4 regions of the Bilifractor sp. LCP19S3_H10 genome follow, and region 3 is predicted to be linked to each of the others. Evidence: riboswitches for the same ligand, from Rfam matches in the RefSeq annotation. Region 3 holds a riboswitch; each other region holds the start of a gene.
What was found. A riboswitch is a leader RNA that binds a small molecule or an ion and turns the genes downstream of it on or off. The one in region 3 is predicted to bind cobalamin.
Positions count from the first base shown of each region.

Region 1: linked by a shared signal. The riboswitch ahead of ACTQZS_RS10230 (1-propanol dehydrogenase PduQ) and the one ahead of ACTQZS_RS12280 (Ig-like domain-containing protein) in region 3 are both predicted to bind cobalamin.
Region 2: linked by a shared signal. The riboswitch ahead of ACTQZS_RS00620 (FecCD family ABC transporter permease) and the one ahead of ACTQZS_RS12280 (Ig-like domain-containing protein) in region 3 are both predicted to bind cobalamin.
Region 4: linked by a shared signal. The riboswitch ahead of ACTQZS_RS01525 (sirohydrochlorin cobaltochelatase) and the one ahead of ACTQZS_RS12280 (Ig-like domain-containing protein) in region 3 are both predicted to bind cobalamin.

Region 1 is NZ_JBQKFT010000012.1:46,613-54,841, reverse strand. It holds gene ACTQZS_RS10245 (ANTAR domain-containing response regulator) at 1-429, opposite strand, end outside; gene ACTQZS_RS10240 (EutP/PduV family microcompartment system protein) at 475-930, opposite strand; gene eutS (ethanolamine utilization microcompartment protein EutS) at 942-1,307, opposite strand; gene ACTQZS_RS10230 (1-propanol dehydrogenase PduQ) at 1,359-2,492, opposite strand; cobalamin riboswitch at 2,985-3,169, opposite strand; gene ACTQZS_RS10225 (MATE family efflux transporter) at 3,562-4,944, shown strand; gene ACTQZS_RS10220 (aminotransferase class IV) at 4,916-5,863, opposite strand; gene pabB (aminodeoxychorismate synthase component I) at 6,295-7,959, opposite strand; gene ACTQZS_RS10210 (anthranilate synthase component II) at 7,988-8,229, opposite strand, start outside.
Region 2 is NZ_JBQKFT010000001.1:147,749-155,977, forward strand. It holds gene ACTQZS_RS00615 (ABC transporter ATP-binding protein) at 1-926, opposite strand, end outside; gene ACTQZS_RS00620 (FecCD family ABC transporter permease) at 927-1,982, opposite strand; cobalamin riboswitch at 2,412-2,603, opposite strand; gene ACTQZS_RS00625 (EAL domain-containing protein) at 2,713-7,404, opposite strand; gene pyk (pyruvate kinase) at 7,730-8,229, opposite strand, start outside.
Region 3 is NZ_JBQKFT010000018.1:346-8,574, reverse strand. It holds gene ACTQZS_RS12290 (hypothetical protein) at 1-220, opposite strand, end outside; gene ACTQZS_RS12285 (ABC transporter substrate-binding protein) at 285-1,649, opposite strand; gene ACTQZS_RS12280 (Ig-like domain-containing protein) at 1,646-5,269, opposite strand; cobalamin riboswitch at 5,399-5,589, opposite strand; gene ACTQZS_RS12275 (C40 family peptidase) at 5,801-7,285, opposite strand; partial or broken gene ACTQZS_RS12270 (hypothetical protein) at 7,525-8,229, opposite strand, start outside.
Region 4 is NZ_JBQKFT010000001.1:366,886-375,114, forward strand. It holds gene ACTQZS_RS01515 (2-hydroxyacid dehydrogenase) at 1-604, opposite strand, end outside; gene rsmH (16S rRNA (cytosine(1402)-N(4))-methyltransferase RsmH) at 949-2,055, shown strand; gene ACTQZS_RS01525 (sirohydrochlorin cobaltochelatase) at 2,306-3,616, opposite strand; cobalamin riboswitch at 4,012-4,204, opposite strand; gene ACTQZS_RS01530 (homocysteine S-methyltransferase family protein) at 4,240-5,139, opposite strand; gene ACTQZS_RS01535 (homocysteine S-methyltransferase family protein) at 5,445-6,323, opposite strand; gene ACTQZS_RS01540 (hypothetical protein) at 6,483-6,740, opposite strand; gene ACTQZS_RS01545 (manganese efflux pump MntP) at 7,186-7,797, shown strand; gene ACTQZS_RS01550 (uroporphyrinogen decarboxylase family protein) at 7,940-8,229, shown strand, end outside.

The sequences.
Region 1 (8,229 bases), on a different contig from region 3:
TCTTTCCTGTGCCCTTTCCACTTCTGCGCGTATCTTCCTCATCTCCCGGCTGCGGCTGACAGCCAGCTCAATGCTCGGAATCAGCGATTTCTCGTAATACGGCTTCACCAGATATCCAGATACGCCGCAGTCCTTCGCCGACTCAATAAATTCCGGATCCGTATAGGCAGTCAGCAGAATGATCGTGTCCGCCAGCTTTTCCTGAAAAATAATCTTTGATGCCGAGAGTCCGTCGAGAAACGGCATCTTGATGTCGAGCAGGACAAGATCCGGCTTGTTTTTCCGGCACTCCTCCACCGCATCAAAGCCGTCGGAGGCCTCTCCGACAACCTCATATCCCGAATCTTCGAGAAGTTCTCTTAAGTCCATCTTTGCGATCGGCTCATCATCTGCTATTACTATTCTTAATGCGTGTTCTGTCTTTTCCATTTATCAGAGCCTTCATTCAGCCGCGTTCGTTTATCCGCGACATTGTCAATCCTCCGGCATATCCAGTGCCCGGAGCAGTTCATCCACACCTTCACCTGTCACGCTGCTGATGCGGTAAATTTTTTGTGCTCCCGCTGCTCTCAGATACACCTCTGCATCATTGATTTGTTTTATACCTGCGATATCGATCTTCGTCACAACACCCAGACACGGTTTGGTGAACATCGTCGAAAACTGTGCCGGATACATTGTTCCGTTCTCCGTCGCATCCTGCAGAAAAAGAATGATGTCCGCATCGGCCGATGTGACCATCAGCGCTCCCCGGTATCCCCTCCGCTCCAGGTATTCCCCCGGCGTGTCAATCATCACCTCATGTTCCACGGTGACGGTCTGGGTTTTGTGATACCGGATATCCTCGTTGAAAATTCTCTGGCACAGCGTCGTTTTTCCGGCCGTTGACCGCCCGATCAGCATAATTCTTTTTCTATTCTGATTTGTCATCTGTCTGTCCGTCATGTCCTTGTGATCACCGTGGAAGAAAATCCCATCATGCCGCAGAGAACATTCATGACGTTTTTCAACGCCTCCCCCACAGCCGCAACATCGCCGGTAATCACCAGCGATCCGTTGAAGCGGTCCACAAAGCCGATTTTAATATCCGCAGCCTTCGAAGCCACATCAGCAGCGATCATAGCGCCCTCACTCGGCGTGATCGTCATGATTCCGATTGCGCCCGATGCGTCCAGAAGACCCAGCTTCGAATATAAATCCGCATCCGGGCTGGCGATCACATGCGCCAGAGTAACCTGTTTTCCGGGAACAAATTCCTGGATAATTCTCTCTTTGTTCCCGCCGTTCCCGGCGTTCGATTCAAACATAGCCCCTCCTTCCGGCCTGCATACCGGCAATCATCCCTGGTAAGCTATTTCTTACGCCCTGCCGGTAAACGCCTGACGATAAAGCGTCTTGATATCCTCCAGCGTGACCTCTCTCGGGTTCGATGCAGTGCACGGATCAGCAAGCGCTGCCTTTGCCATCTCATCCAGCTGTGCATTAAAATCATCTTCTGTGACACCTGCCTCTGCGATTGTCGCCGGCATGTTCATTTTCTCCATAAAGCGTTTTGCAGTGCGGATCAGCATCAACGCGCTCTGACGCGTTCCCACGCTGTCCATGCCCAGCTGCGCGACGATCTCCGCGTATCGGCTTGCGGCCGGTGTCAGATGGTCATGGCATCCGGCATTGAAGCTCATGACATACGGAAGAAGAATTCCGTTTGCCCGCCCATGCGGAATATGAAAATGCGCACCCATGGCGTGCGCCATACCGTGGTTCAGCCCGAGACCGGAATTTGCGAACGCAATACCAGCCATGCACGAAGCGTTGTGCATGCTCTGCCGCGCGTGAAGGTTCTCGGGATTTTTATACACTTCAAGGAGGTTGTTCTGTAAAAGCTGCAGTGACTTGATGGCCATGGCATCCGTAAAATCATTGTGTTCCCTGGAGACAAAGGCTTCCACCGCATGTGTAAATACGTCAATGCCCGTATCTCCGGTGACCTTCGGCGGCGCGCTGACGACCAGACTTGCGTCCAGTACAGCGATATCCGGCACCAGACTCTCGTCCACGAGCGGATATTTTGTCTGCGTCGTTTTGTCTGTAATAACGGCAAATGTGCTCACCTCGGAACCGGTTCCGCTGGTCGTCGGAATCGCGATGAAGCGGATGTTTTTATATTTTTCATTTACACGTCTCGCGATAAAAACGATCGCTTTCGCCGCGTCGATGGACGCGCCGCCGCCGAGGCAGATGACCGTATCGGGATCCAGCGCCTCCAGCCTTTTGATACCGGCAGTCACTACTCCCAGATCCGGCTCAGCCGCCACATCCGAAAAAACATCGTACTGCTTTCCCGCGCGATCCAGCCGGTCCGTCACATACGAAACCTTTTTGCTGACCGCAAGAAAATGATCCGCTACAACAAACACCTTTTTCATATCATTCACCAGCTGATCGAGCTGATCACCGATCATGATCCTGGTGCTGACTCTGAATTCTCCCATTGCTTCCCCTTTCTTCTGTGTTAAATTAATAGTAAATTTTTACTGTTATTCCGAGACAAAAAAAGCAGCATTTTAAACATACTGTTTAAAATGCTGCATCGCACTTAAATACATATTACCTCATTCTTCTACGGCTTCCTCGCCCGGCAGAAAAACACACTTCCCCCTGCTTCGTATTCACACTCAAAGGAAAGAACGAATACGCAAAGCGAAAAGCCGACAGGAAAATGCGGGTTTATGAAATTGTTGGCATCCTTTCAAAGCGAAAAAGAAAAGGGAAAGCACCGACCGTTCCGCCCGACACTTTCCCTTTCGACATTGCATCCGCCGGATTGATAATTAAGAGAGGTGGCGCAATGTAAAAAAATTCGATGGCGAAGCACTTAACGGTCTTCCCTGTTCATAAAGTACCGGTTCCATTCCATGGACACGGCCGAAAAGCCATCAGCTGCATCGCTGAGGGCAGGCACTCTCCCAGATCCGAGGAGAATTCATGTGCGTTATACACGGGCAGGTCTTCTGACTGCGGCGTCATCACTTTTTCTCACCTTCTCAGGTTTCCCCAATGGCATAAGAGAAAAAGCTAAGCCAACACAGCAACGGCATTGTGCAGGATTCACACCTGCTTCCCTTTTCACCGGCAACAATTTACCGACACCTATGTACCATCAAATTTATGTTGTCAGTTTATAATATTGACAACCTTTTGTCAAGCGTCATGTTTTGTATAATTTTATCAGCTGATTCTGTATATTTTGCCGGATATTTGTCCAAACACCACTGGTTAATAAATCCCGCTCCTGCTAATATAGGATGTGCGCAAAGCACGCACATGCTCAGATCTTCTGTTAAAGACCGTAAGCCCCATATGATACATCGTGCCACATACAGTATCAGCTGCGGATCGCTCCGTACTTCGCCGCTAAGATACAACAGAAGATTCATGACTCATGCAGCAATGATACAGCAACCATGACGCAGCAACTATGATACAGCACAATGATGCAGCAGCAATGACGCGGCAGCAATGATACAGCACAAAAATATTAACAACGAGGTTATTTCACAAATGTCATCATCTGATTCCAAAGCAATTACCCAAAACAAAAGAACCGCCAGAAATGAGATCGATATGATCCACGGCGGCCTGGCAGGGAAAATCATGCTCTTCGCGCTCCCGATCGCTGCCGCGAGCATTCTGCAGCAGCTCTTCAATTCAGCGGATTCCGCGGTCATCGGACAGTTTTCCTCTCCTGAAGCTCTGGCTGCCGTCGGCCTCAATGCGGAACCCATCGGCATCATCCTCGGTCTGATCACCGGTCTCTCCGTCGGCGTCAATGTCCTGATCGCCCGCTACATCGGAATGAACCGCCGGAAAGAAATTCCTGCGGCTATTCACACATCCATGCTCTTCAGTCTCATTGTCGGCGTCATCCTGATGATCTGCGGACTCGTGTCCGCCCGGCCGCTGCTGATCCTGATATCCACTCCGGACAATATCCTCGATCTCGGCGTGCGCTATCTTCAGATTTACATGCTCGGAAGTCCGTTCATCGTAATTTACAACTTCGCAAGCGCCATTCTGCGGGCTAAGGGTGACACCAGAAGACCCCTTTATGCTCTGATTTCCGCGGGAATTCTTAATGTCATACTGAATCTTTTCTTTGTTATTGTGTGCCGCTTAAATGTAACCGGTGTCGCTCTCGCGACGGACATCTCCAATGCCCTGAGCGCAGCGCTCACCGTTTCCTTTCTGATGAAGGAAACCGATGAATTTCATCTCTCCCTGCGCAATCTTCGTCTTAAGGGAGGTCATGTGAAGCGTCTCCTGGCCATCGGCCTGCCGGCAGGTATACAGGAGGCAGTGTTCTGCGTCTCAAATGTATTCATCCAGGCCGCCATCAACGGCTTCGGGTCCGACGCCATTGCAGGAAGCGCCGCCGCCCTGAATTTTGAGTACTTTGGATACTTTGCCGTAGCCGCCTTCACGCAGGCCGCCACCACCTTCATCAGCCAGAACCACGCCGCCGGACAGAAGAAACGCTGCGGAAAAATTTTCCTGTACTGCCTCATCTTTGGAGCCCTGGCCGGCGCCGTGCTCAGCGTTCCGATCGCGCTCTCCGGGACCTTCTTCATGCGGATTTTCTCCTCAAAAGAGGCCGTCCTGATGTACGCCATCCGTCGGAACCGCCTGGTCCTCCTCTGGGAATACCTCGTCACCCTGTATGAGATTCCTGCAGCTGTTCTCCGCGGAAGAGGTCATTCTCTGCTCCCCTCCGTTGAGATTCTGTGCGGCACCATCCTGTTCCGGCTGATCTGGCTGTTTACCGTTTTCGCACGCCACCCGGTTTACGAAGTCCTCTGCCTCGTCTGGCCGGTCTCCTGGCTTCTGACGGCCGCAGCCCTGTATATATCAATTCTGATCATGAAGAAACTGAATCTTTACGACTGACTGTTTCCATATCCTGTCTGTCCGCTTCCATTTCGCGGCTGACCGCTTCCATTTCGCGGCTGATTGTTTCTATATCCCGGAGGAAGAAAGCACGCAGTACTTCAGCGGCTTTCCTGTCCGGAAAACGAAATCTTCCAAGAGACTGCACCGGCATGATTCCCATCAGAGAATTGGTGATGAACATGCCGGTGAATTTTTTCAGATCTTCCGTCCGCACCACCTGTTCCCGGAATTCCAGACAGTCCCCTTCCTTCGGACCCAGCGTCCATTTTTTCCCCGGATCAAGCAGATAACTCCGTATCGTTCCCTTCAAAAGCCCGCTTGTTACCGGCGGAGTCACAACTTCATTTTCCCTGGTGAAAAAAACATTGCTTACGGATCCCTCGCAGATCTCGCCCTTTGTATTCACAAAAACCGCTTCATCATATCCCATCTTCCGGATCTGCCGGTGTACCAGAATATTGTCCCCGCAATTCAATGTCTTATAGTAAGTGAACGGCGAGGTTTCATTTCGGAGAACCGGGCTGAAACGCAGCCGGAGTCCCTCCCGGAACTGCCGGGCGGTATACGGATTCTCCCGGGTACTGAACAGCAGATTCTCCTCCGTCACGGTAATTTTCAGCGCCCCTTTTTCCCATACCCGTCCTTTCTCAAGTCCCGACAGATATCCGCGGAGCGCCTCCGTCAGCCAGGCCTCCATCCCGCTTTTTTCGCCGTTTCCGCACCATTCCCCTCTGCCACGCTCTTCCTTCCACTTCAGATACGCTCTGTTTTCAATATGCAGGTCACGAAGTCCGCCTGCCAGCCTGCGGATATGCAGATCCTCCAGCATTGCCGTCCCATGGATTATTGCAATTGTCTCGAATAATCCCATTCCGAAGAAAAAGCCGTCATCCACCTTACATCTGATCTCTTCCATCTCACACCTCTGTTTCCGATTCTTTCTGTCTGAACTGTACCGCATTTCTCCCCGTCCAGAGCTCTTCCTGCTCTCCTGTTGCCGCACAGATGTTGCCGCGCAGACCGTCTCGTGCAGCGACGCCTGCTATCTTATTCCCTTATCCTCTCATTCTTTTACTGTATAAGTCCAGTCGCAATGTTCTTGGCCCACGGGGAGCTTGCTCACCAGTGGGCAAGAACATTAGCGACGACAACAGGTATGAGCATGGAGCGGTGCGAAGCAACGCGGGAATGCTCATATGCGCGGGCAGTGAGCCACATCCGCTCACACAAAGTGTGAAGCGGTGGGGCGAACGCCGCGACAGACCGACGAAGTCGGTCACCTGTTAGCGGCACGGAAGCTGCGAAGCAGCGAAGTGACGCGGGGACTTATACAGTCTGTGGCGCTGTTTACAGCATGTGGTTTACCGCACGAATCGCCTCGAGCAGTGCCGCCGCTTTCTGATTTGTCTCCTCATATTCGAATTCCGGATCCGAATCCACGGTAATTCCCCCGCCGACTCCGATGCTGCAGCAGCCATTTCGACAGACCGCCGTCCGGATCACGATATTAAAATCACAGTTCCCGTCCAATCCCAGATAGCCGATGACTCCTGTATACAGTCCCCTGCTGCTGTTCTCCTGTTCATCGATGATTTCCATCGCACGACGCTTCGGTGCGCCTGTGATTGACCCGCCCGGAAAAGCCGCATCGAGCAGATCCACCGCGCTGCAATCCGGTCTCAGCCTCCCCGTTACATCCGAGATAAGATGATGCACCGTTGCGAAGCTTTCGATGTAATACATGCGCGGCACCTTCACGGATCCCGGCACACACACCCGGTTCAGGTCATTCCGCTCCAGATCCACGATCATCAGCAGCTCACTTTTGTCCTTCTCCGACTCCGCAAGCTCCTGCCTCAGTCTCTGATCCTCCTCAGGCGTATCCCCTCTTTTTCGCGTTCCCTTGATCGGACTGGTCTCCACGGCTCCATCCCGAACCCGCAGGAAGCGCTCCGGGGAGGCGCACACAATCTCATACTCTCCGAAGGACAGGAATGCGCCGAACGGCGACGGATTATACTTCCGCAGATACCGGAACATCTGATACGGATCCCCGATGTGTTCCGCTGTAATCCTGCGGGTCATATTCATGACGTAGATATCTCCTGCCCTCATATACTCGATCAGCCTACGGATTGTCTCTTCGTAATCCTCTTCTCCGTAATCAGAGGAAAAAATCACTTCTCCGGTACCTTCTCCGGCATCCGCCCTTTCCGAATCACCGGATATGACCGCTTTTTCCCTCTCCTCCATCCTGTCCGGATCATTCCGCACAATCCGTTTGTCATTCGTAACGTTCTCCGCACAAACGCACGCTGTTTCCCCGGCCCACATCCGGACTTTCTCCCGATAATCACCAATTCCGGCCAGATTTTCCCCGGTGCAGATCCAGATTCTGTTCTCCAGAAGATCTTCAACCAGATACAGATCATAAAAGACAAATCTCCCGTCGGGCAGACCTCCGTCAACGGAAAAATCATCGTTTTCATGCCGTCCCGGTATCTCCGCCCTTTTCCTTCCGTAATCATAACTTAACCAGCCGATAGCACCTGCGGTCATGACCGGTCCGCTATCCCGCCGCTTCGAATCGGTTCCGCTCTCATCCTTCTTCCGCTCACTGCCGGATTCACAGCCTGCAAGCTTCCGCTCCCCGCCTCTTTCGCAGCCGGCTTCCTTTTGCTCACCACTTGTTCCGCAGCCGGTAGTCTTCCGCTCCCCGCCGGTCCCGGATTCCCTGTTCTGTCTATCCCGGTTATTCTCGATATAATCCTTCAGGAAAGCCAGAAGATCGCCCGTCCGCCTCTCTCCATTCACGAACAGCTCCCCTTCTCTTTCCTCCGCCTCAAGATAGGGATACAGGCCAAGAATCGAATATCTTCCGTCCGGTCCTTTCAGCGAGGAATCCAGAAATGCCCAGTCCGATCCGCTGATGCCATCCCTCCGGATGACATCCGCAAGCCGTTCCAGCGTCAGCCCTTCTCCACTCCACTCTTCCGTTATTATCCGTCTCATTGCTTTCTCCCGCTCACTTTCAAGTCCGTCACCTTTTATCTCCTGCCCATTCTGCAGTTTCTGCAAATCTGTAGTTTCTGCAAATCTTAAGAAAATTTTCCAGCAGCTCATAACCGTATGCCGTGAGAACCGCCTCAGGGTGAAACTGAACACCGTACACCGGGCAGTATTTGTGATGCATTGCCATAATTATTCCTTCCCCGTCCACCGCGTCAACCGCAAGCACTGGCGGGAGATTTTCTCCGGACACAATCAGTGAATGATAACGCG
Region 2 (8,229 bases), on a different contig from region 3:
CGCGCCAGACGGTAATCGACATCATTTGTGTACAGAATTCCTGCCGCAAAGGGCATCTTCTCTTTCTGCAGCCTTCGATACACCGGTATCCCCGTTCCACAGGATGACAGTACCAGTACTTCCGGATTTCCCTCGACCTTCGGAAGCTCGATACTTCCAAACATCGGATCGAAAAAGCCGTTGTCAATTTCATACAGCTCACGGATCGTATCCTCGTGAAAAATGCTCTCCGGCGTTCCGCTCCGGAAGATCTTATCACCGTGAACACAGATAATCCGGTCAGAAATCTTCATCGCCAGATCGATCTCATGCAGCGACATCACAACCGTTATATTCTTCTGCTTCGCCATATCCCGGAGAATTGACAGAAGCTTCAGCTTATGTTTAATATCCAGAAAGCTCGTCGGTTCATCCAGGATGATGATATCCGGTTCCTGGCAGATCGCCCTTGCGAGCAGTACCCGCTGCTTCTGCCCGTCACTGATCGCGTTAAAGTCGCGGTTTCCAATCTCCTGTGCCTGAACCGCCTTCATCGCATCATCGACCTTCCGCTCATCCTCTTCCGTCAGTCGTCCCAACCGCCCCGTATAAGGATATCTTCCGGTCGCGACCACATCGTGACAGGTCATAAGCTCCGGATGCAGACGGTCCGTCAGGACAACAGCCATACGCGAAGACAATTCTCGGAACGAATAATCCGACAAATTCTTCAGATCAAAAACGACCTCTCCCTCCACAAGAGAAAGCTGTCTCGTGATGCTTTTCAATATTGTAGATTTTCCCGCTCCGTTCGGCCCGATCAGTGTAACAATCTCACCGCGCCGGATTCCGATCTCAATATCGCGGATCACAGGCTTCCCGTTATACCCGACCGACAGACCCTCCAGGTGGAGATAATATTTTTCCTCGCTCTGTACCTTCTCCATTTATCTTCTTCCCTTCTGCCGCCGTATCAGCATAAAGATCACGACCGGTGCTCCGAAAATCGAGGTCACCGTGCTGATTTCCAGTTCAGTCGGCGCAAATGCAACCCTTGCGATCAGATCACAGACCATGCAGAAGACGGCGCCTCCAAGAAAGGTGGCCGGGATGACCACGACCGGATTTGCCGTGTTCAGCGCACGCTTGATCAGGAAGGGCACCGCGATTCCCACGAAAGAAATCGGACCGGCAAATGCCGTCACCGTTGCAGAGAGGATGCTGGACAGCAGGATGAGGGCCACACGGAACTGCTTTACATTAACCCCCATGCTCTGCGCGTAGGCCTCGCCAAGCTGAAAGGCACCAATCGGCTTCGCGAGAAGGAATACCAGAGCAGACGCAGCTCCGATGATGATTCCGCCCACCAGGACATTGTCCCAGGTCATACCCGAAAAACTTCCCTGAGACCAGTTGTGAAGATTGGCGATATCCGAATCACTGGCAAATGTAACGAGGAGATTCGTCAGCGCAGTACAGATATACCCGATCATGATTCCTGCAACCAGCAGTGCCGACATATTCCGCACGCTCCGGGAAACCAGCAGGATAAAGCCGGTTGACACAAGAGACCCCGCGAACGCGGCAAGGATCATGGCCCAGGAGGACACCGCTCCGTGCCTGGCCACCACAAGAATCATGAGAAACGCGACAATCAGTTTTGCGCCGGAAGATATTCCGAGCACAAAAGGACCTGCAATCGGATTCTCGAAAAATGTCTGCAGCAGAAATCCGGACAGGGAGAGCGCCCCTCCGAGAATAGCCGCCATCAGAATCCGCGGCAAACGGATCTTCCAGATGATATTCATATCATCTCTTGACCCGCTTCGGAGAAAAACAGCTTTCAAAATCTTATCAATCGAAATATCAACGTTACCGGTATTGATATTGATTACGGTCACGACCAGAAACGCAGCTGCCAGAACGGCAAAGACCGCTGTGTATCGCATTCTCCTTTTCAGATTCTCAGCGTGATAGCTGCTGATTTCATTATCACCCATCATTCGTAAGCATGCCTTTCAACTTCAATGATCTTATACAACAAATCACCCTATACATCGTGCTACACACTGTATAAGCTACGGATTGCTCCGTGCTTCGCACTCCCGCAATCCTACAGGTGACCGACTTCGTCGGTCTGTCGCGGCGTTCGCCCCACCGCTTCACACTTTGTGTGAGCGGATGTGGCTCACTGCCCGCGCATATTCGGATTTCGCGCGTTCGCGCTTCATCCTCATACCTGTTGCCTTCGAAATCGCATACAGTCTCTTACACACGCTTCGCGCGTGACGATCCTGTCTGCGTTTTCGAAGAGCTTATACAGTAAAAGGACGAATGCCGAAGCATTCGTCCTGAATAATTAACCTGTCTCAATCGGTTCAGCCGGCAATCCGGCAGCCTCCAGGTCATCAGAATCTGCTTTCTTCGGAAGCATATCTACAAACCTCTCAGCAGTTCTCCTGGCTGACAGCTCAAGCACCGGTTCCTGTCTTCTCATGCTCTAGGACACAATGACATAACGGAATGGTTTGCTGCTCACAGTGACCGGATCGCTCAGGAATTTCACCTGATTCTCTATTCTCATACAGATCCTCTGCACTCCTGCTGTCAGGCATGTGCAGAAAATCGGATGCACTGAAAGGCCTCTCTTCAATTGTCTGCAACGATTATACGATACCGGCCGAAAAGTGTCAAATAAACCGCATCGCGGATATATGCCTTTCCTTCAGCCCTTCAATCATTCCGCCTTCTGCGGAAACTATGTCCCTTGTCCTTATACATATTGAAATCCGCCCTGGTGAGCAGCGCATCAAAGTCCGTAACCTTTCCGCGGCAGACTGCATATCCAATCGCCATACTGATCCCGTTATTTGCTGCGTTCTCACGCATATGCCGTATCAGCAGGCTGATATCCTTTTCCTCCAGCTCTTCCGTCAGAACAATAAATTCATCCCCGCCGGTCCGGAATACATACTTTTCACCTGCGCATTCCTGAAGAACCCGGACTGTTTCGCAAATCAGCACATCGCCGGCATGATGGCCCGCCGTATCGTTTGTGTTCTTCAGTCCGTTCAGGTCAACGGAAATCACTCCAAGCAGACCGTCACCCTTCCACTCGCGGATCTGCCGCTCAAGAGCCCTCCGGTTTCCGGCGCCCGTCATCTGGTCAATCATGCTTTGTTTCTCCAGCTGGTGCACGCTGTTCCTGTTGCGAATCATAATTGCTATGAAATCCGTCAGCGTGGAGAGCAGCACGCTGGTGTTACGGAAGGTGTCCTCCGCCGGATTGATAACCATCGTAAAGCCTTCTGTCTGATTCAGGATCTTCAGCTGCCCGGATATAAAGCTCCGGACATCATGGATTCGCATGGAAAAACCGGGATTTTCCTTCTGAAAGGCATCCATATCACTGACCATCACCACATGTTCTGTTGCAAACCGCATATATAGCGCCCGCAATTCCGAGAGAGGAATACTCTGCAGCTCCTCCTTCAGAGAAAAAACACCAGGTGCCGTCCATTCATAGGTGGCACTTACCGTATTGTCATCACGTTCCTCAAAGATCAGGAAGCGCTCCGATCTCATATTTTCAGAGATACATGCAATCGTCTTCTCGATTCCTGTTCCGGGATCCTCTTCCGCCATACCAAGAGAAATTGCCTCATTTGCCCGCATCTCCTGATAGATCAGCTCGTGATCCCTTGCTATTGCATGCAGATACTTGTTGATATCAAATTCGACCGTCAGCCTCAGCGTCCGGTTCTCCCATGTTGTCAGAGCAGAACGAATCAGTACTTTTGCTCCCCTTCTCCGGTTCAGGTGTGATGCCTCATACGCACAATCCTTCCGCAGCAACAGATTCGGACAGTCGCCGCAGGGAACATCCTGACCTTCCAGCACCTCATAACAGCGGCACCCGTTCAGGCTGCCATCCGGTTTTATTCCAAAATCCCTTCGGGCAGAACGATTCATATATACAAGCTCGTATGTTCTGGGATCACTGACAATGACATGTTCCGTCAGGCTGTCGAACACCTCACGTCTCAGGTCAATGTAATCCCCGACATATGGGCTGTCCCCATGAGCCGCCTTCTCCGTGCTGCTGATCCTCCGGATCAGCAGCACGAACATCTCGTCCAGGCTCATTACCTCCGACCCGTAGACAATCGCATGTGCCAGAACAGGATCAGCCTGAATACCAAGCTTTCTCCAAAGCGTCGGAAGCATTCCGGATACCCTGTCAATCTTCTCTTCAATATCTCCGCCATGATCCCTGCGGCAGAAGCACAGAAAACAGCACAGCCCGATCCGCGCAATCGCCCATTCCGGATTCATCAGTTTTTTCAGTGTCGCAGATATTTCGGTCAGAATCACCTTTGCCTTCTCGGCGCTTTCCCGCATCACCTCGGCATATGCGGCAACATCAATTAAAAGTCCTGTATAATCGATTTTTTTCAGCCGATACTGATCCGCATAAATCAATCCGGCTTCTATCGCGCCGCGAAAACTCAATAGCTCTGTGTCGCGGTCGACAAATCCCAGGCGCACCTCCTTCTTTCTGTCCTCTGCCCGATCACCGCTGATCATTCCCATCATTCCCACGATTTCCTTCTCATGGTACCAGGGAACACGGGTAATCTCGATTCCGTCGAGTCTGCCTCCGGTCAGTACCAGCTCATTGGCCGATGTCGACCTGACGCCCATCTCCAGAACTTTTTTCTCCTCCAACTCCGCTGCGGCAGAATCGATATGCCATCCCAGTTCTGATTCTGTCTTGCCAAGATAGTCCTTCTCGTCGGAAAGCCCGATCCTCCTGACAAACTCTCTGCTTGCGCCCAAAAGCTTTCTCTGTCTGTCCATCCAGAAGAATTCATAAGGAGATGTATCGCAAAGTGTCCGGAACAGGTCCCCATCCTTCACCCCCTCCATCGGATCTGTGCCGTATCCCGGCACTCCGAACGACTGACAAAATTCAGGAAGAAGAGCATCCCTATCCCTTTTCCTCTCCCATATATCCTCCCGCTCGCAGAGAAGAAGATTTTTTGCTTTACTCTTATAGAGAACCAGCGCTTCAAACACCGCCCACCTGTATGTCCCGTCAGCGGTCCGCACACGCAGTATCTCTGCCCTGATCCCTTTATCTGTACTTCCACCTTCCGTCTCAGCATTCTCAGCCTGAACAAAAGCAAGAAAACGATCTCTGTCGTCCGGATAGATCAATTCATCCCTGAAGTACCGGACAAACGCTCCTATCGAAGAAAAGCCATCCCGAGATTTTATCTCCGGATGGCTGGACCGGAGAATTTTCACCTCTTCTGATCCACGATCAATCAGATAAAATCCCTCGTACAGCTGGAAGATGTTCCGCAGCGTATGGTCAAGGGTTTTCGCAAATTGCAGTGAGGCATTATTGCTGATATTGTAGATATGTGCCACCCCGACCCAGCGCCGCGCATCTCCCGCAATCCACCGGACATTTACCTTCATATACTGGCCGTTGTCTGCGTACACCATGCTCTCTTCCGCATGTGACTTCAATGCTCTCCGCAAAAGCTGGACAAACCTGTCTCTCACTGGAGATCCCTCATCGTTGAGGTAGGCATTCGCCTCCTCCATACTCTGCGTACCTGTACTTCTCAGTTCTCTCCGATACGCATCGTTTTCGAGCAGAAGAACAATATTTTTCCCATCAAAGCTAAAAAGTGAAGTAGGAGAATCCGAAATAATATTGATGTCTTCTGCGGCGTCGAGAAGATGTGCTTCCTCCGGACTCTCCACCTGCATGCCTCTGCCATGGATATACGTCACGCTATCCTCGTAGCGCATCGGACGTCCGTAATAATATCCCTGAATCCGACCGCAGTTGATCTTTTTGAGAAAAGAAACCTGCTCCTGCGTCTCCACACCTTCTGCCAGTGTCTCCACCCCGAGCATTTTCGCCATTGTTACAACGGAGGTAATAATCTGCCGGCTTCGATCATCAAAATGACTGAAAAATCCCATGTCAATTTTGATCACATCAAACTGGAAATTATGAAGAGAATTCAGGGACGAGTATTCGCTTCCGAAATCATCCATCCAGATCTGATATCCTGCCTGCTGAAACCTTTGAATCGTCCTGACCATGCTGTGACGGTTGCGGAGCATGATCCGTTCCGTGATCTCAAAGCAGAGGACGCTCCTCGGTACATGGTAACGGCTGACTAGTTTCTCAATCGTATCGAGCGGGTTCGCCACCTCGAAATCATAGGCGGAAAGGTTCATGGATATCGGAAGCAGCGGCAGTCCGTTCTCCATCCGGTCACGGCTGAGATAAAGAACATGCTCCAGAATATACCGGTCAAGCCGGTTGATAAGCTGGGCCTCTTCCAGAACAGGAATAAACACGTTTGGGTATATCATTCCAAGCTCCGGGTCTTCCCATCGCGCCAGTGCCTCGAATCCGCTCACCCGTCCTGTCATTGTGCGGATCACAGGCTGCAGATATACCTTGATATAATGCCTTTCCAGTGCCTCATTGAAATGGCGGAGAACATAGGTCTTATTCGCAGCACTTTCCCCCATAGAGGGTTCGTAAAACGCCACGATCCGGTTGCCGTCCTCCTTAATGCTGTCACAGGCCATTTTTGCCAGATCAAAAGCATTCCGAAGATCATCCAGGGAGTCGTTTTCCGATGCCCGGTAGACACCGACCTTCATTTGAATCCCATCATCATGGATATAGTGATTCACTTCATTGCAGACCTGTTCAAGCTTTGCCTCAAGACTCTTCTCCGGCAGCAGCGCGACAAAACGATCCGCCGTGAGATGGCCCACCAGAGTGCCCGGGAAAATTCCCGTGATCGTATCTCCAATCTTCTTCAGGCACTGATCGCCCTGATGAACACCGTACTGACGGTTATATTCCTTAAAATTCGTAACATCAAAGCTGACCGGACAGAAATCTCTTAATCTGTGTATCGCCTTTCTCTCCTTCGCGCGGCGGAACGCCTCCTTTAAGAAATCGTGCATTCCCGGCAATCCGGTTATCCCGTCCACCTTACGGTCATTTGATATCTGCTCTGATGAGAAAAACTGCAGAACGAAGGTTTTTCCGAAAGCGGTATCCCTTAAAGCGCCGATTCCCTCTGCCTCACGGAAATGTCCTTTCTTTGTCTGATAGTGGAAATTCAGAAAAAAGTGCTCAGGATGCAAATTGCCATACTCTCGAAGAGGCTTGTAATCCCTTCCATCTATCAGATATTGATAGGAAGGATAATACTTCAGAAACTCTTCCTCGTCCTCGCACTCGAAGAGAAGTGCCATCTGCCTGCTGGCAAAGACAATGCGCTCCGATCCGTCAGCTGCAATCATGCAGACGCCTCCCTGCAGAAGATTAAAATATCGATCGTATTGTTCGCTTTCGCGAACCATCATCTCAGCCATATTCCCTCGCCTTTCGTGCTCATACCTGATGCCTTCAAAATCGCATCCAGTCTCTTACGCGCGCTTCGCGTGCGACGATTCTGTCTGCGTTTTCGAAGAGCTTATACAATAAACGCCCATACGATACATCGTGACACACACTGTATAAGTCCCCGCGTCACTTCGCTGCTTCGCAGCTTCCGTGCCGCTAACAGGCATTCGCACTTCCGTGCCGCTTACGCGTCACTTCGTGCTCATACCTGTTGTCGTCGCTAATGTTCTTGGCCCACTGGTGAGCAAACTCCCCGTGGGCCAAGAACATTGCGACTGGACTTATTCAGTATCTTTACTGATAATTTCTGTGTATGGTCTCCACCTTAATCATATTTGTTCCGCCTTTTCCTCCGCCGACCGGTCCGCCGGTGAGAACGATGTTGTCTCCCATCTTGAGGTTGAGGATATTGACAGCCTGACGAATTGCGTGATAGAACAGGACATCAATCGACTCAAATTCCTCGCAGAGAATCGGCTCAACGCCCCAGCTCAGAGAGAGCTTGCGGTAAACCTTCTCCGACGTCGTCATGCCGATGATCTGAACCGGACAGCGGAACCGGCTGACCATTCTCGCCGTCATTCCCGATTTTGAACTTACCACGATGCATTTCGCATCCACATCGATTGCCATCGAGCATGTGGAGTGCGAAATCGCGTCCAGGATGTTTTTCTGAACAAACTCTGTGTTCTTGAAACGTTTCCGGTAGTTGATATGCTGCTCTGTGAACTCTGCCACCTGTGCCATCGTCTTAACCGCTTCCACCGGATATTTTCCTGCCGCGGATTCGCCCG
Region 3 (8,229 bases):
TTTGATTGTCAGAAGCTTCTTCTTTCTGTACGTATGTTCCTGTCTCCGTCTCGTTGGTTTCTGCACCAAATGATGAGGTATTTACCTCCGTCTCCTGCTCAGATGTTTCATACGCATTTTGTGTCTGCACCTGTCCATCATCGGCCATAACTGTAATTGGTGTTAATGCCATGGATGCAGCCAGAAAAAGAGTCATCAGCATCTTCATTCGTTTTTTCATAGACCTTTTCCTCCTTAAGAAACACTTCAAACATATATATTGATGTCAAAACGATTAGGATAAGCTATGACGCTACTTTGGAGAGGAATGTCATCTGCGACTCGTCACCTCCGGTCAGCATCAGATGAACATCAGTGATAAACTGCCCAACGGTGTCGGTAGACTGATACATGGCTTTTCCCACCTGCCAGACATTACCATCCTTAACCGCCTTGAAATCAGCAAAGGTATCGCTTTTTTCCACAAGATCCTGCACTGAGCTCAGTCCATTTTCGATGGCTCCGTTGTAAATCAGATAATCCGCGCTGTTGGCTTTGTTGTAAAACTCTTCCATAGACAGGCTGACGGAGACACTGGATCCCTCTCCGTTGTCCAAATCCTTAAAAATATAGACGCCGCCGCCCTCTTTGATCATGTTGGCGATATAATCCTTTCCTGACCGTACGGTTACTGTTCCATCTGTCCCTACTGAGAAGAAGGCTACGGTTTTCCCGGTACTCTGTTCTCCCGCTAAATCCGAAATGACCTTTGTCTGCTCTGCAAAATGAGCAAACGCCGCATCCTCTTTATTTACCATCGCTCCGTAGAGTTTAATCCATTCTGTGCGACCCAGCGCCTCTGATTCATAGCTGGAACGGTCGATAAACACCGGAATACCGATGCTCTCTATCATTTCCTGCACTTCCGGGTTATGCAGAATCATCGTGGATTCAATAGCAAGATCACAATTCTTTTCTACCATGATCTCATAATCCGGCTCGCTGTATTTTCCGGCAAAGACAATAGAGCCATCCTCCATAGCTTTCCTGGCTGCATCAATAGTCCAGTTATCCGCCTCAATCCCGCACATGGTAACAACATCCAGGCTGTCCAGCGCGCAGAACAGCGACATGGCCGAAGTCGCCGCCAGATAGATATTATGCGGCTGCTTGATGACCGTAATATCCTTGGACAGCCCGTCCGGAGCTTCTTTTCCGTCGGGCACCAGAAGGTAATCCCCACTTTTCGGAACGGACAACAGCTTATAGCCATCTTCATAGTAATAAACGTTAAAGCACGTCGCATACTGAAGGACCATAGTCCCGGTGTACGTCAGACCTTTTATTTTAGGGGCATTGTCCGGGTCGTTGACCGTCTCCAGGGTAGTTTCCGCCTCCGCTTCTGACGCTTTTGAAGAAGCGGTTCCCGCTGAAGACGTATTGACAGCCTCTGAGGAAGAAGCGGTCGAAACCGTTTCTCCTGTCTCTCCTGCGGAACCGGAGGTAATGTTTTCTGAATTTTCCGCTGTTTCAGAAATGGAACTGCTCTGTGCTGTTCCGGAAGATGCGGACATTGCAGCCCCGGAGGATGCGCCACATCCGGATATCAATACTGAAGCCGACAGCAGAACCGGGATCCATTGTTTCCAGAATCTATTTCTTTTTTTCATTTCTTCACGCTCTTTTCCGCTGTCAGTGCCTCAACAGCCTCTTTTTTCTCCTGCTCCGATGCGCTGTCCGTTACTTTTTTATACAGATCTTCTGCCTGATCCTGTGCATCGAAAATGATTCCGTATACCTTGTACCATTCTGCCTTTGCCAGATCATTCTTCTCATCTGCGCTTCTGTCCACAAACATGGCCATGTTCATCTGAACCGCCTGAGAGGCGAGCTTTTCAAAGGATTTCATATCCTCATCCGCGTTCTTTTCTTCCTTCGGGAGGATCTTCGAGGACTCTATCGTGAAATTCGTTTCCTGCTTAATCAGTGTTTTCAGATCCCATTTATCATAGGTGCCCGCCTGATAGATCTTTCCATCCTCACCGTCTTCTTTTTCCAGCGCAGAACGGACGGATCCATCTTCGATATCGTTATCTTCCACACCCAGGGCTTTAATATCCTCTGTTTTGCCAAGCTCTGACAGTATTTTCAACGCCTCCGGAGACGTGACAAAGGTCTTGTCCGCAGGCTGACGGATGATGATTACATCCTTCTCCAATCCGGCAGGAATTTCCTGGCTCTCAGGAACAACAAGATACTTTACAATAGGATTGGTGTAAAGCTTCTCCTCTTTCTCTTTCGGACTCGCCGCAGAAGAGGTGGAGCTTACGGATTCTTCCACGTTATCTGTCTCTGCATCGGCAGATTTCTCTGAGGAATCTGTCGATTTTGTCTTCCCGCTCTCCGAAGTGCTCTCATCTGTCTGTTCTGCCTCGTCAGAGGTATCGGTCCTTGCAGTGTCCGCAATCAGATTTACCTCAATCAGATAGATGTCATTTTCATAATTAAAAACTTTTAGTTTATTGGAATAAGTAATTTTCGTCTCGCCGGTACTCTTGATTCCTGTTATCTCAGGTGCCTTCTCATCCAGTGCTTTTGTGGAATCCTTAACAGAAGTTCCGGTCTCGCTGCTGCCGGATTCCCCGATATACAGGGTATAATCAATCCAATGCTCCGCCGACATGGCTGATGTCAGAGCACTGATTGCTGTATTTCCATTCAGATTCACCGGTATGGTAAATGTGTTGGAGCCGTTATAGGTTCTTCCTCCCACACGGACTGCCGTGTAGCTGGACGTTCCTCCGTTTGCTCTGGAGAAGGTAATCGTCGCATATGCCTGTCCGTTTACGATCTCTACTTTACTGCAGGAGATAACTGCTCTGCCGGAACCTCCAGAGTAAGAGAAGCGGTACTTACCCACTGCATTTCCGCCGCTGGTTGCACCCTTTGCGCTTTCTGCTGTTTTTGTTGTGCTGCCGAATGAAGTATTCTTTCCACTGCCTGAGCCGCCCTGGCTGCCGCTTCCTCCCTGTTGCTTTCCGGTTCCGTCCGTTACCGGCTTATAAGGATCCGACTGCCAGTCCATAGCCTCACAGGAAATAGTCATATTCGACTGATCCAGCGTAATCGTCCGCGCATACCATGCGTTCCTGTTTTTGGAAAGCGCTGCCAGAGAAAATATTCCGTCTTTTTCTGTCACAGGAATTACAAACTCGTATTTTCCGCTCTGATTCACAGAATAACCGATTCTGGCTGCGCTGTCTGATTTTGCCGCATCCGCCTGAGATCCCCTGAACAACTGCGTATAGGATGTTCCGTTCAGCGCAATTCTGAGCTTCCGATTATTCTCCGTTCCTTCCAGTGAAGCAGAGACGATCTTAAACATTGCAGGGGTCTTTTTAATTGTCAGCGCTCCTCTCCTGAATCCGCTTCCCTGCGTTTTTTTCTTCAAGGTAAGAATAACCTTATCTTCTGTAGTGTCCGCCGCCGTGTAGGAAACACTGGAAGATTCATACCCGTCCGCGGATGCGGAAATGGTGTAAGCAGCTCCTACGGTCAACGAATATTTTCCCTCCTTCGCAGAGAATGTCTGGCTTCCTTCCGCAACGGTAACATCCGCGGGAATGGCGTTACCATTCTCATCCTGCACGGAGACGGAGAGATTCATCTTTTTATCTTCAGTGCAGAAAGTAATATCTTTATAAGTTTTCCAAATAACCCTCCCTTCCATACCGGTGTTTCTGCCGGAAAATGTCATGGGCGTATTCAGCTTTACCGGAATCCAGGCCGCACTTACAGTGGAACCATCGATTACCTCCAGGCTTGTCGGAATTGTCCTGACCTTGTCATTCAGGAGATTGGCGAGCTCCTTCTTCACTTTCCCAGGATCTATTGTATTTTGCTCATAACCGGCCGCCGCGCCGATATATACGTGAGTATATTTCGAGCTGGTAAAGTAAATATGCGCTTTTGCCTTTCCATCCTTTACGACAATCTGGTCATAGTAAACTTTTTTTCCATTCGCTGATATAGAAATCGGTTCATTACTTCCCGGATAATCTCCGTCCGGCAAAGTTGTGGTGTTATCAAATTCCGGCTGTGCTGTATTTTCCAGATTAACTGTAAAGCTATAAGAAAACCATTTTCCCATCGAAGGGTTATAAGCGGAAAATGTCATTTCCGAATTCAGCGCAACCGGAACTGTTACCTGTCCTCCGCTGAATTTATAGAATCCTGCCGAAGTATTCTCCGTCTCCGCGTCCGCTTTTCCCGATGCAGTTCCGTCATAGTAGGTAGTAAATCCGGAAGTTGCGGTCAGTATCACATACGCCTTTCCGCTATTCACCAGAATCTTATCGCAGGAAAGTATTTGCTTTCCCTTGCGGTTCTTCGGCATTTTCTGGTCTGCAGGCTGATACGTCCCATCTGCAAGCGCTGTACTGTTATTATAGGAAGCCCGTACATAACTGCTTTCTCCATCTGAAGTGGCCTTTTCCGATGCAGATCCCTGTTTTCCGCCATCTGCCGCAGAAGAATTCTCTTTGGCAGCCTGCACCGTTACAAGCAGAGATGCACTGCGCCCGCCGTCTGTGGTCGTTACAGTAATCTTTGCAGTACCTTCTCTGCCTGCAGTCAGTTTTCCGTCTGCATCTACTTTTACTACGGATTCGTCCTCAGATTTCCATGTGACCGTATGATCGGCTGCATCCGCTGGCGTGATCTCAGCGGTCAGCTGATCCTGTTCAGCATCTCCTGCTACCAGAAGAAGCGCATCTTTTCCCTCTTTATTTTTAGCTATCTTATTCCGGCTGTCCTTAATTGCAACAGCAGTCACGGAAATTCTACCTGTATTCTGGCCGGAGTCCTCCGTACTTTCAGCTGCTTTTGTGTTCTTTTCCTCAGCCTGCGCATCAGTTCCTGTTGCCGCGCTGTCTGCAGCAGCCGTGTCAGAACTTCCTGCTGACGAAGCAGGAACCTCTGCTGCAGAAGAAGGTGTATCTGTCACAGAATTCTCCACTGTCTGTGCATTTTCAGACTGCTTCTGTACGGTATTCACGACTTCCGCAGAAACACTCTGTTCCTCTGCAGTCTGCTCTGCCTGCGCCTGTACCGGCTGGCTTTCCTCTTCCCTGTGATTGTCCTGTTCTGCCGGTACCTGATTATTTTCCGCTTCTTGTGTTGCAGCAGTTGTACTGTCTGGTACTCCTTCGTCAGCAAGTACAGGTGACGTCATAGAAAGCGCCATGGACGCAGAAAGAATAAAGGTCAGTAATCTGCTTCGTAATTTCATACAACTTTTCCTCCTCAAAAAAAAGCATGCACCGGGAAAGCGCATGCCAAAAAGAAATATTCTGAAAACGAACGCTCTGTTCGTCCGGAAAATTTCTCTGAAGATTCTGCTTTCCCTGGAAGCACAATCGGGTTCTATGGATTATCAGCAGGTTTCCTGGCTTGCAGTTCAGACACTTCCCGCGCCTTCTCGCATTCCCTTATGCAATGCAATGACATTCAGCGGTTAGCTCGCTGCTTACAGTGACCGGATCGCTCAGGTTTTCCACCTGATTTCCTATTGTCCGTCAAAGAGACGGCACTGATAATCATCTGCCTGTTTTCTTATTATAGCGGATTACTGATAAATTACAACCGGTAAAAAAGTCTATGCCGCAAATATATAAATCAGTATCCGACATAAATGATACATCCGACGCAGAACAGCCAGACAGGATCAAATACCTGTCTGGCTGTTAATAAATACTCCACTCGAAATAGATATCTCTATGGATCTTCATGCTCCAGAGAGTACGATGCGTGATGAATGAGATTAATAGATCATTCTGCGAATGGTAACGATCGGCTCGAATGCCGGATTGCTCTGAGTGATGATTCCGAGAGACTCATCCGCCGCATGAACGATCATGTTGTTTCCAATATAGATTGAGGTATGGCTTCCGTAGTTGATAACGTCGCCGGGCTGCATCTCACTATAAGATACGGCAATACCCTCATTCGCCTGTGTATAGGTCGTGCGGCTCAGTGAAATGCCGAAGTGTGCGTATACCTGCTGAACAAATCCGGAGCAGTCACATCCGTTTGTCAGTGAAGTTCCGCCCCATACATATGGATTTCCCACGAACTGAAGCGCATAATTTACAACATCCTGACCGCTTACTCCACTCGCTGTCGAGGCCGAAGAGGAGGTGCCGGATGAAACAGACGATGAAGCAGAAGAACCATTGTCATAGGAGGTACTGCTGTCTGCAGTACTTGTGTCTGTTGTAGTTGAACTACTCGTGTCTGCAGCACTTGTATCCGCAGTACTTGTATCTGCAGCGCCTGCATCTGCAGAAGAGCTGTCTGTTCCCGCAGAAGTATTCGCGGATGATCCGCCGGCTTCCGCAGAGGCATTTGCTGTCTGAGAAGCCGCCTGCTGTGCCGCTGCCTGCTGTGCTGCTGCCTGTTCAGCCGCAGCCTTCTGCGCTGCTTCTGCAGCTGCTTTTTGCTGGGCCTCCTGCTCAGCCTTCGCATTCTGTGCTGCTTCTTTCTGAGACTGCAGTTCGGAAATCTGAGCGTTCTGTTCCTGAATCAGGGAATAATACTCATCCGCCCTGTTCTGAGCATCCGAAAGCAGGGAATCCAGATCCTCTCCCTTTGCTTCCGCGTCCGACTTCAGAGATTCCAGGTTCTCCTTAGCGCCTTCCAGCTCCTGTTTGGAAGCTTCCAGAGAAGATTTCTGAGAAGTTTCCTGTGCCTTCAGCGTCTTTACCTTTGATACAGTCTCGGTATATGCCTCAAGCTCCTCTCTGTCGTACTTATACAGGGACTTTGTATTATCTACATTATCAAGGCCCTCCGAAAGACTGAGACTTCCGATCATGACGCTTGCCCAACCGCTGTCTCCGCCCTCCTCATAGAGATACTGTATCCGCTTCTTCATGGCCTGATACTGTGTGTCCTGATCCTTCTCTGCCTCCTCAAGATCAGTCGTTGTCTGCTCCAGCTCTTTCGTCTTCTGCTCGATCTGATCATCAAGAGAAGAGATAGACGCCATCGTAATCACAAGCTCCTGATCATATCCATCGATCTGTGAAAGGATCTGCTGCTTGTCGGATTCCATGCTGGAGATAGAATTCTGGATGTCTGTAAGATTCTGATTCGTCTCTGCCTGCTGATTCTGCAGATCACTGATTGCATTGTCCGCATTCTGAATCTGAGTGTCGAAATCATCCGCACTTACAGGCAACGGCTGTGCGCCAAGCATGGCAGCTGCAATTCCAATTGTAAGTAAACGCTTAAATCTGACCTTCAAAAATATAACCTCCCTGCGCTTAAAACTTCAGGCGCATTTTTGTAATCTTCTTGTTACACTTTCCGTAATCTTTTACAATACTATCACAGGACATCCAAAATTGCAACGGCGTGATGGGAATTTTTTACATTTTTGTTACAAAGTATTGTCTTGTCTTATGCTTAACCCAAAACCCATCCTTCACCCGCACCCTGACAGAATGACGAAAGCCCCGGCGATTTGCCGGGGCTTGTAATCAACTATGCCTTCCTGTAAAAAGAATTTTCTGTACTTCCAGGTGCCGCTTGTCCCTTTGGCACGAGCTTGATCTGAATTGCTTCCAAGCGGTAAGAATACCCTGCCGTGCCGGCAGCGTCTCCATTCTTTGCCCATCCCATCCAGCCGAAATTTTGCGCATGCACTCTGTAATAAATATCATAATGTTTCGCCATCTCTCCCGTCAGTTGAATCCGAATCGCCTCAAGACGTTTGGACTGTCCTTCCGTTCCGGACATCTTTCCATTTGATACCCAATTATTCCATCCATACGTCTGTACGTGTGTCTGATACTGAATACTTCCGCTATAATCCGGATTTGTAAGCTCGATCCAGATGCCTTCCAATCGTTTGGACTCACCCTGTGTGCCAGAGGATGCTCCATCAGAAACCCAATTCTGATTGCCATAACTCTGTACATGTGTCCGATATCTGACACCGCTCGGTTTCTGATAGAAAGCATTCTCCGTTGATCCCGGTGCTTTTCCTCCTTTTTCCACTAATTGTACCTGAATTGCTTCTAATCGGTAAGAATACCCTGCCGTGCCGGCCTGCTCGCCGTTCTTCGCCCAACCGAGCCAACCGAAATTCTGCGCGTGAACTCTGTAGTATACATCATAATGCTCCGCCATTTCTCCAGTCAGACAAATCTGAATCGCCTCGAGACGTTTGGACTGTCCTTCTGTTCC
Region 4 (8,229 bases), on a different contig from region 3:
TGATGTCTGCCTCCTGCATCACCTCATCCAGTGTTCTGTATTCCAGACCGAGATCAAGCGCCGCCTGCTTCCGGCTGCGGCTGTATCCGATCAGACGGCATCCGAACACCTTGAAAATCTCCGCGGCACGGCATCCGATCGCCCCTGTTCCGATGATTCCTACGGTACGGCCGGCGAGTTCGTGGCCCTGTAGCCCGGCCTTGCCCTTTCCGGCCTGAACAGCGTCATTGCACAGGCTGATATTTCTGAGGCAATCCAGCGCAAGACCTACCGCAAGCTCCGCTACTGCATCGTTGCAGTACCCGCCGGTATTGGATATCCGGACATTCTGCTCCCTGCATGCCTCCACATCAACATGGTCGATTCCCACAAACGCAACGGAAATGAACTTCAGGTTTGCGTCCGCCCGGATCACCTCGCCCGGAAGGGGGTGATTCGCGATAATCAGGACATCTGCCCCGCTGCTTCTGCGCTTCAGCTCCTCAACATCCGTAGAAAAAGTATCATAGGCAGAAAACTCATGTCCCTGCTCCGTGAGCGTCTCCGCCAGACGATCCAGCGTAACTCCGTCAATGCCAAGCGGCTCCATCAATACAATCTTCATTCTGTGCCTCCATTTTAAATATCCGCTGCGCTGCAAATACAGTGCAGCATGTAAGATTTCCACTGTCCGGAAGATTCGTGTACCTTCAATGATCCTGGTCTCTCTGAATTTCCACTTGAGAGATCGCACAAAAAGTATAGTCCAAAATCACTGAAAAGGAAAGAGTGTCGTGCCCTCTGTTAACCGGCACCGGTTTTTGTGATAAAATAACCGAAATGACAGAAACGATATCCCCACCGAAAAGATCTGATCGAAAGACAGAACCAACATCATCTCTGAAGAAATATAAAAGGCAGAACCCATATCATCTCTGAAGAGATTTATTCGAAAGGAAAACACCTATGATGCATTCAGACAATCACTCCGACAGACCAAATCCGGACCGTCCTTCCGGAGATGCAGCGCCGCACAGGCGCAGGCCCCATTACAGCGGCAAGTACCCGCGAAAGTATAATGAGAAATACAAGGAGCTGAATCCCGAGAAATACGGCGAAACCATTGAAAAGGTAATCCGCAAGGGAAGCACACCCGCGGGAATGCACATTCCAATCATGGTCGATGAGATCCTGGATGTGCTGAAGATCCGTCCCGGCATGACCGGACTCGACTGCACGCTCGGTTACGGAGGTCACAGCTCACGCATGCTGGAGAAGCTGGAGGGCACAGGTCATCTCTATTCGCTGGATGCCGATCCTCTGGAAATCCGAAAGACGGAGGCACGGATGCGCGCCAGAGGCTTCGGGGAGGATATTTTTACCCCGATCCACATCAACTTTGCGAATATCGATCAGGTCTCCGCCAAGTACGGTCCCTTCGACTTTGTTCTGGCGGATCTCGGTGTCTCCTCCATGCAAATCGACAACCCAGAGAGAGGCTTTTCCTACAAGACAGACGGTCCCCTCGATCTTCGTTTTGACCCGGAAAAGGGAGAACCCGCTTCCGAGAGGCTGAAGCAGCTCACGAGGGATGAACTCGCGGGGCTTCTCATCGATAATTCCGACGAGCCATATGCAGAGGAAATCGCCGATGCTGTTCAGCAGGCACATCGTCGTAAACGCCCGCTGGAAACCACCACGGACCTTCGCCTTCTGATCGAGGAGGCGCTGACGCAAACCCGTCAGCTTCGCCATTCGCCCAGGGACGAACAGGACGAAGCAGTGAAAAAATCCTGCGCCCGGGTCTTCCAGGCACTCCGCATCGATGTGAACAGTGAATTTGAGGTTCTCTATGCATTCCTGGACAAGCTGCCCTCCGTGCTGAAACCCGGAGGCAGAGCTGCCATTCTCACCTTCCACTCCGGTGAGGACCGCCTCGTCAAACAGTCCTTTAAGCAGGGCGCCCTTGACGGCCTGTACACCGAAGTCAGCCGGGATGTCATCCGTCCCTCCCGTGAGGAATGCTACCGGAATCCGAGAGCACACTCCACAAAGCTGAGATGGGCGATCCGTTAATCCGGTATCCGGCTTTCACGCGTCCATTTTACACGCATACGGTTTCCGAACCCTCATTTTTCGCGTATCCGGCTTACGCGCGTTCATTTTACGCACATACGGTTTTCGCACCTTCATCTTTCGCGCATTCAGCTTTCGCACGCCCATTTTTCGTGCATTCACATATTCATGCCCATCCCTACGACAGAAGAAGCGTCCGGCACATGCCGGACGCTTCCTCTGTTTTACTGATATGTCTCACTGATATATCTCAGTTTGCCTCAGAAGAACTTGTAACTGTGGCGTCGCTGTCCATTGCGGCCTTTGTATGGCTTACATAGATCTGCTCGATATCCGGAATTCTTCCCATTCCTTCGAGCTGAGCATCTACGCTGTCAAAGAAGCCGGATGCATTGAACTGGCTCTTCCAGGAATCAGAATCATCGCCTGCCATATCGTTATTCGCATGATCACCTGCTACAACCATCAGATCACGCAGAATTACCTTCTTGTATCCCGCGTCATGTACCTTCTGGATAACCGCGGAGCACTCGGTATCTGCCGGCTTGCCCTCAACGGTTCCGATGAATACGTTCTTGTAACCGAGATCATTCATTTCTGTCTGCATCTGATCATAGGTGATATTCGCCTCATGAGAGGTTCCGTGACCCATGAATACAAACGCTGTTCCGTCAGCGGCAGCCGCGTCAAGGCTGTCATATCCTGCCTTCTCTACCGCTGTAGCAGTAAGAATCTTTGCGACGTTCTGCTTGTCCTCGTTTACTACGCTCGTGTCACTTCCTACCTCACCCAGAAGCGGCTCAGCGATTTTCACGGAATCAAATTTATCCGCGTATTTGCTGACGGTTTCTGTCAGCTCGTCATACTCCGCACCATGCATCAGATGGGTCGGCTGAATCAGCAGATTCTTCACGCCGTTGTCCACCGCTCTCTGAAGTGCCTGATCCATGTTGTCGATCACCTCATTATCACGCGCCTGAATGTGATTGATGATGATCTGCGCCGTGAATGCACGTCTTACAGACCAGTCGGGATACGCTGCCTGGAGAGCCTTCTCGATTCCGCCGATATCCTGCACACGGCTGTCATTATAGGAAGTTCCGAAAGAGCATACAAGAATCTCGTTTTCTCCGATTCCGTCCTCGTTGAGCGGATCATCCTTGGAGGCATCGCCGGTATCTCTTCCGAAATAATCCGGATCTGCAAACTCTCCCTCTACCAGAGCCTTCTGTGTATCCGTCAAAGCGTCCCAGGCCTCCTTTGCCGCCTTGCAGTCCTCGTCCGTAGTGTCTGTTCTCTCCTGCACATAGATCTTGTCGATCAAAGCGGCTACCTTGTCCGCTGCTGCCTGATCCGCAGATACAGAGGAGGAAGAAACCGTCTCTACTTCTTCAGAAGAAGAGGCTGCCTCTGTAACCTCCGCTGTCTCTGAAGACGTGGAAGATGCACTCGAAGATGCTGCGGATGCTGACGATGCTGCGCTGCTTGCGCTGCCACATCCGGCAATCATGGACCCGGTCAGAACCGCGGTGCATAATAATGTTACGACTTTCTTTTTCATCATGTTTCTCCTTTTTGTAGAATAATCTATATCAAGGGGCAAAACGCCCTTCGATACCATAGCACAGAACATAAACGAGATAAAACACGCTGCGCGAGTTTTATCTCGCTATCGCGACGCTCGCCGCACACGAATACTTCGCATTCGGCTGCGGCTCACTGTTCGCGTAAAAAAGAGTGACCGCCTTCTCAGAAAGCAATCACTCCGTATCTGCATATAAAAGAAACATCTGCTGAAATCCCGGATCCTCCTGACGGTCACGCTCCATCCAAAGAAACGGTATCCATAACCGCACGCCAAAGAGCGCATATCTGCAAACCAGCCGGATCACACCAGAACTCACTGATGCAACCATCAATATTCTTATGCAAACAGACTCTGCTTTCATCGGAAGCAAATCTATCGTCTTCTCAGCAGGTTTCCTGACTTGCAGCTCAAATGCCTTCCTGCGCCTTCTCATACTCCGTTGACCGGAATACAATGGACAATGCATCTGGCTCACTGCTTACAGTGACCGGATCGTTCAGGTATTTCACCTGATTCCCTATTACCCTCCATAAAAGCGGCACTGAAAAGATATGTTTTAAAGACTTTTTCTATTATATGAAATCAATTACAAAATGTCAAATCGATCCAATAAATGATTGACCGGAAATCATCTTCTTCAAAAACCGGATATGCTCCGGCTCTGTCCCGCAGCAGCCTCCGACAATCCTGGCGCCGGCATCTGTCAGCATCTTCATCTGAGACGCAAAAGCTTCCGGCCCGAGACTGTAAATCGCATTCCCCTTCTCGTCAATCTTCGGCATTCCCGCGTTTGGCTTCGCGATAATCGGAATACTGCAGTTCTTAGCCAGATATCGGATGATGCTCTCCATCTGATCCGGTCCGCTGCAGCAGTTCAGTCCCACTGCTACGGCGCCCATCGCCTCCAGAACGGCCGCGGCATCAAAGATATTTCCGTCAAAAAAGCACTTTCCATCCGCGTATACGGAAAACGTGCACATCACCGGAAGATCACAGACAGACGAAACCGCATCCAGCGCAATCGAAGTCTCATCCGCCGACATCATCGTCTCGATTACAAAGAGATCCACGCCGGCATGATACAGAATCTCTGCCTGTTCCCGATAGATCTCGAAAATTTCCTCATAGCTGGCATCTCCGCCAGCGGAATCCGGCACCATTCCCGTAGGTGCCATATCTCCCGCTACCAGAACACGGCCCTTCGACACCTCCTGTGACAGCCCGAGCAGCTTTTTGTTCATCTCTTCGGTCCCGTCCGCAAGTCCGAAACCGCCCAGAACCTTCCGGTTTGCGCCAAACGTCGGCGCGTAAATCACATCCGCTCCCGCTTCGATAAATTCTCTCTGAAGATTTTGAAGCACCTCCGGATGCTCCAGAACCCAGGCCTCTGTGCTGATTCCCTTCGGCATCCCGCGCAGCGTCAGATTTGTGCCTGTTGCTCCATCAAGACAGACGATCTTGCTATCTGTAAGTTCCCTGAATTCAGTTTTGTTCATGATTAGCCTCACTTTATAGACATTGTGGTGCCCCGCTTACAGGCAGTCGATAGATGATGAACGAGATAAAACACGCTGCGCGAGTTTTATCTCGCTATCGCGACGCTCGCCGCACACGAATACTTCGCATTCGGCTGCGGCTCACTGTTCGCGTAAATAAACGCCCAAAGATACATTGCGCCACAAACTTTTAAGCTGCGGATTGCTCCGTGCTTCGCATTCCCGCAATCCTGCAGGTATTCGCATTCTCACATTGCCTCGCCGCTTCTGTGCCGCTTATACCATGTTTTTTACGACATGTCCGTTTACTTTCGAAATTCCTCCGCAAGTCTCCGGATATATGCCGGGGTAGTTCCGCAGCATCCTCCGATCACCGACGCTCCTGCGGACACAAGTTTCTTCATGGACGAAACGAACTGGTCCGGACTGATTTTGTAGACCATCTGCCCATTTGCGCCCCTTTGCGGCAGTCCCGCATTTGGCTTCGCAACAATCGGAATATGAACCATTTCGGAGACAGATGAGATCATTTCTTCCATCCCATCCGGGCCATCACAGCAGTTAATGCCGTAGGCATCCGCGCCTGCCTTCTCCGCAAGCGGCCCGCCCTCGAAAATATCTCCGCCGTAATAGGCACTTCCGTTTTTTCGCACCGTGAGCGTACAGATCACCGGAGAGGAGCATACGGATCTGACTGCTTCTACCGCAGTCACCGCGTCGAGCACGGCCAGCATACTCTCCACGGCAAAAAGATCACAACCCGCTTCATACAGGACCTTTGCCTGCTCACGATACGCCTCAAACATTTCCTCCCGGCTCCCGTCTCCGCCGTATTCCTTCAGAATCATGCCCGTGGGCGCCAGATCGCCGGCGATCAGAGCCTTTCCTTCTGACGCGTGCCGGGAGATTTCGAAGAGTTTCCGGTTCATCTCTTCTGTATGTTCCGCAAGACCAAATCTCTTCAGCATAATGCGGTTCGCACCAAAGGTCGGTGCATAAATGATTTGAGAACCCGCCTCCACATACTCCCTCTGAAGTTTTTCCACATCATCCGGATGTTTCAGCGCCCACTCCTCCGTGCAGCATCCATGAGGCATCCCCATGCGGTAGAGATTCGTTCCCATTGCACCGTCCAATATAACGATGCCCTTCTGTGTCATCCGTGTAAAATCATTCTCTGTCATAATTCCTCTATTCATTGAACGAGATATATGCGCTCTAAAAGGTTCCTCCATAACTGCAGCATTTCCATTACTACAACTATTACTATCGCTGCAACATAACCACAATTACAACCATGATAATGCAACAGCCTGAAATCCTGCAACAATTACAGAAAAACCTTACAAGGTGTAGGTGAGCCCCTTCTCCTCCAGCATTCTCCGCATATCCTCAACGGACCACGAGGTGATCTCACCGTTTTCCCGGCCTCCAAGTGCTTTTCCGTTCACTCGGATCTTTCCATCTTCCTTGGCCAGAACCGACCACATATTCTTCAGAAGCGCGTCGGAGGTCTTCCTGCCGATCCGTTCCTCGCGGGAGCGGGCCTTCAGGTAAGCCCAGGATTCATAAGGGAGAAGGATTGTCTTTTCCTCATTCATGTCTGAAATCCTTTCTTCAATAATCATGCGTCAATATAATGCATCGATGACATCATCGATATTAATCCATCATATTCCATACAAATATTTTCTGCAAGCAGTGAAAGAAAGTCCGGCCATATATATTAGAATTGACTAATCGTGTGACAAAATGATAGTATCTACAAAACACAAAACCGTGAGGGAGTAGTTGGCATGGGCTGTGACTGCGGAAATTGATGGACCGCGGATACTTATCTTATCCCATGCAGCAAGTCAACATACTGGCCGTTTCGGCCTGGCTTGCTTTAATCGGCGAGACTCATGTAAGCGATGTTGCTGTACATGGGTCAGACTGCAGGTATATACGCCCGGGTACAGCGCGAACTGTATCCGGGCGTTTTTCTGATGGGATGAAGAGAAACAAAAACGGCCGGACGGATAGAAATGAGGAGTGGAAGTCAGGATGGGAAGTATGATGAGCTTTATCTTAAACAGTATCTTACTCGGGGTGGGTCTGGCAATGGACGCCTTTTCGGTATCGATTGCAAACGGGCTGAACGAACCCGGGATGTCCAGGAAAAAAACCTACTGGATAGCTGCATGCTATGCATTCTTTCAGTTCGCCATGCCGATGATCGGATGGTTCTGCGTACACACGATTGCGTCATATTTCAAGGTATTTCAGAAATTCATTCCCTGGATTGCGCTGGTTCTTCTTCTGTATATCGGAGGTCAGATGCTGTTCGAGGGAATCCGGAGGATAAAAAATAAGTGTGAAGAAAATCCCGAAAACTGCGGATGCGGAACAAAAACAGTCCTAACCAGGAAAACCCTGCTCATACAGGGAATTGCGACCTCCATCGATGCACTTTCCGTAGGCTTTACGACAGCACGGTACGGAACAGCAACTGCTTTCTCGAGCTCGCTGATCATTGCTGTTGTAACATTCGTGATCTGCATGATCGGACTTCTGTTCGGGAAAAAATTCGGTGAGAGGCTCTCGGAAAAGGCAACGATACTGGGCGGTATCATTCTGATCGCAATCGGAATTGAGATCTTCGTGACAGGGATCTGAACGCATCCATTATCATGTATTTTAACTAATAATTTATATAGAATCCGTGAATTGTCCGTCAAAACATATATATTTTCCGCCAATTATGGTATAATAACAGGGTGAGTAACCTGATGATAGTTTTTATTGCGGAGGAAAAACTATGCTGACGAAAAGAGAAAATTTTTTGGAAACCATTCATGGCGGAACACCGGATCGTTTTGTGAAACAGTATGAGGCGTTGTCCTTTGTCATGAACACACCTTACGTGAATCAGTTCCCGATTATGCCTGCGAAGCCGGGGGACCCTGCGGTGAAATGTGGCTGGGGCTATTACAATGCCTGGCCGGAAGGACAGCCCGGCGCATTCCCGATGCACGATCCGGATCATCTTGTATGTCCGGATATCACAGAGTGGAGGCGTTACGTGAAAGCTCCGGAGCTCAATTATAC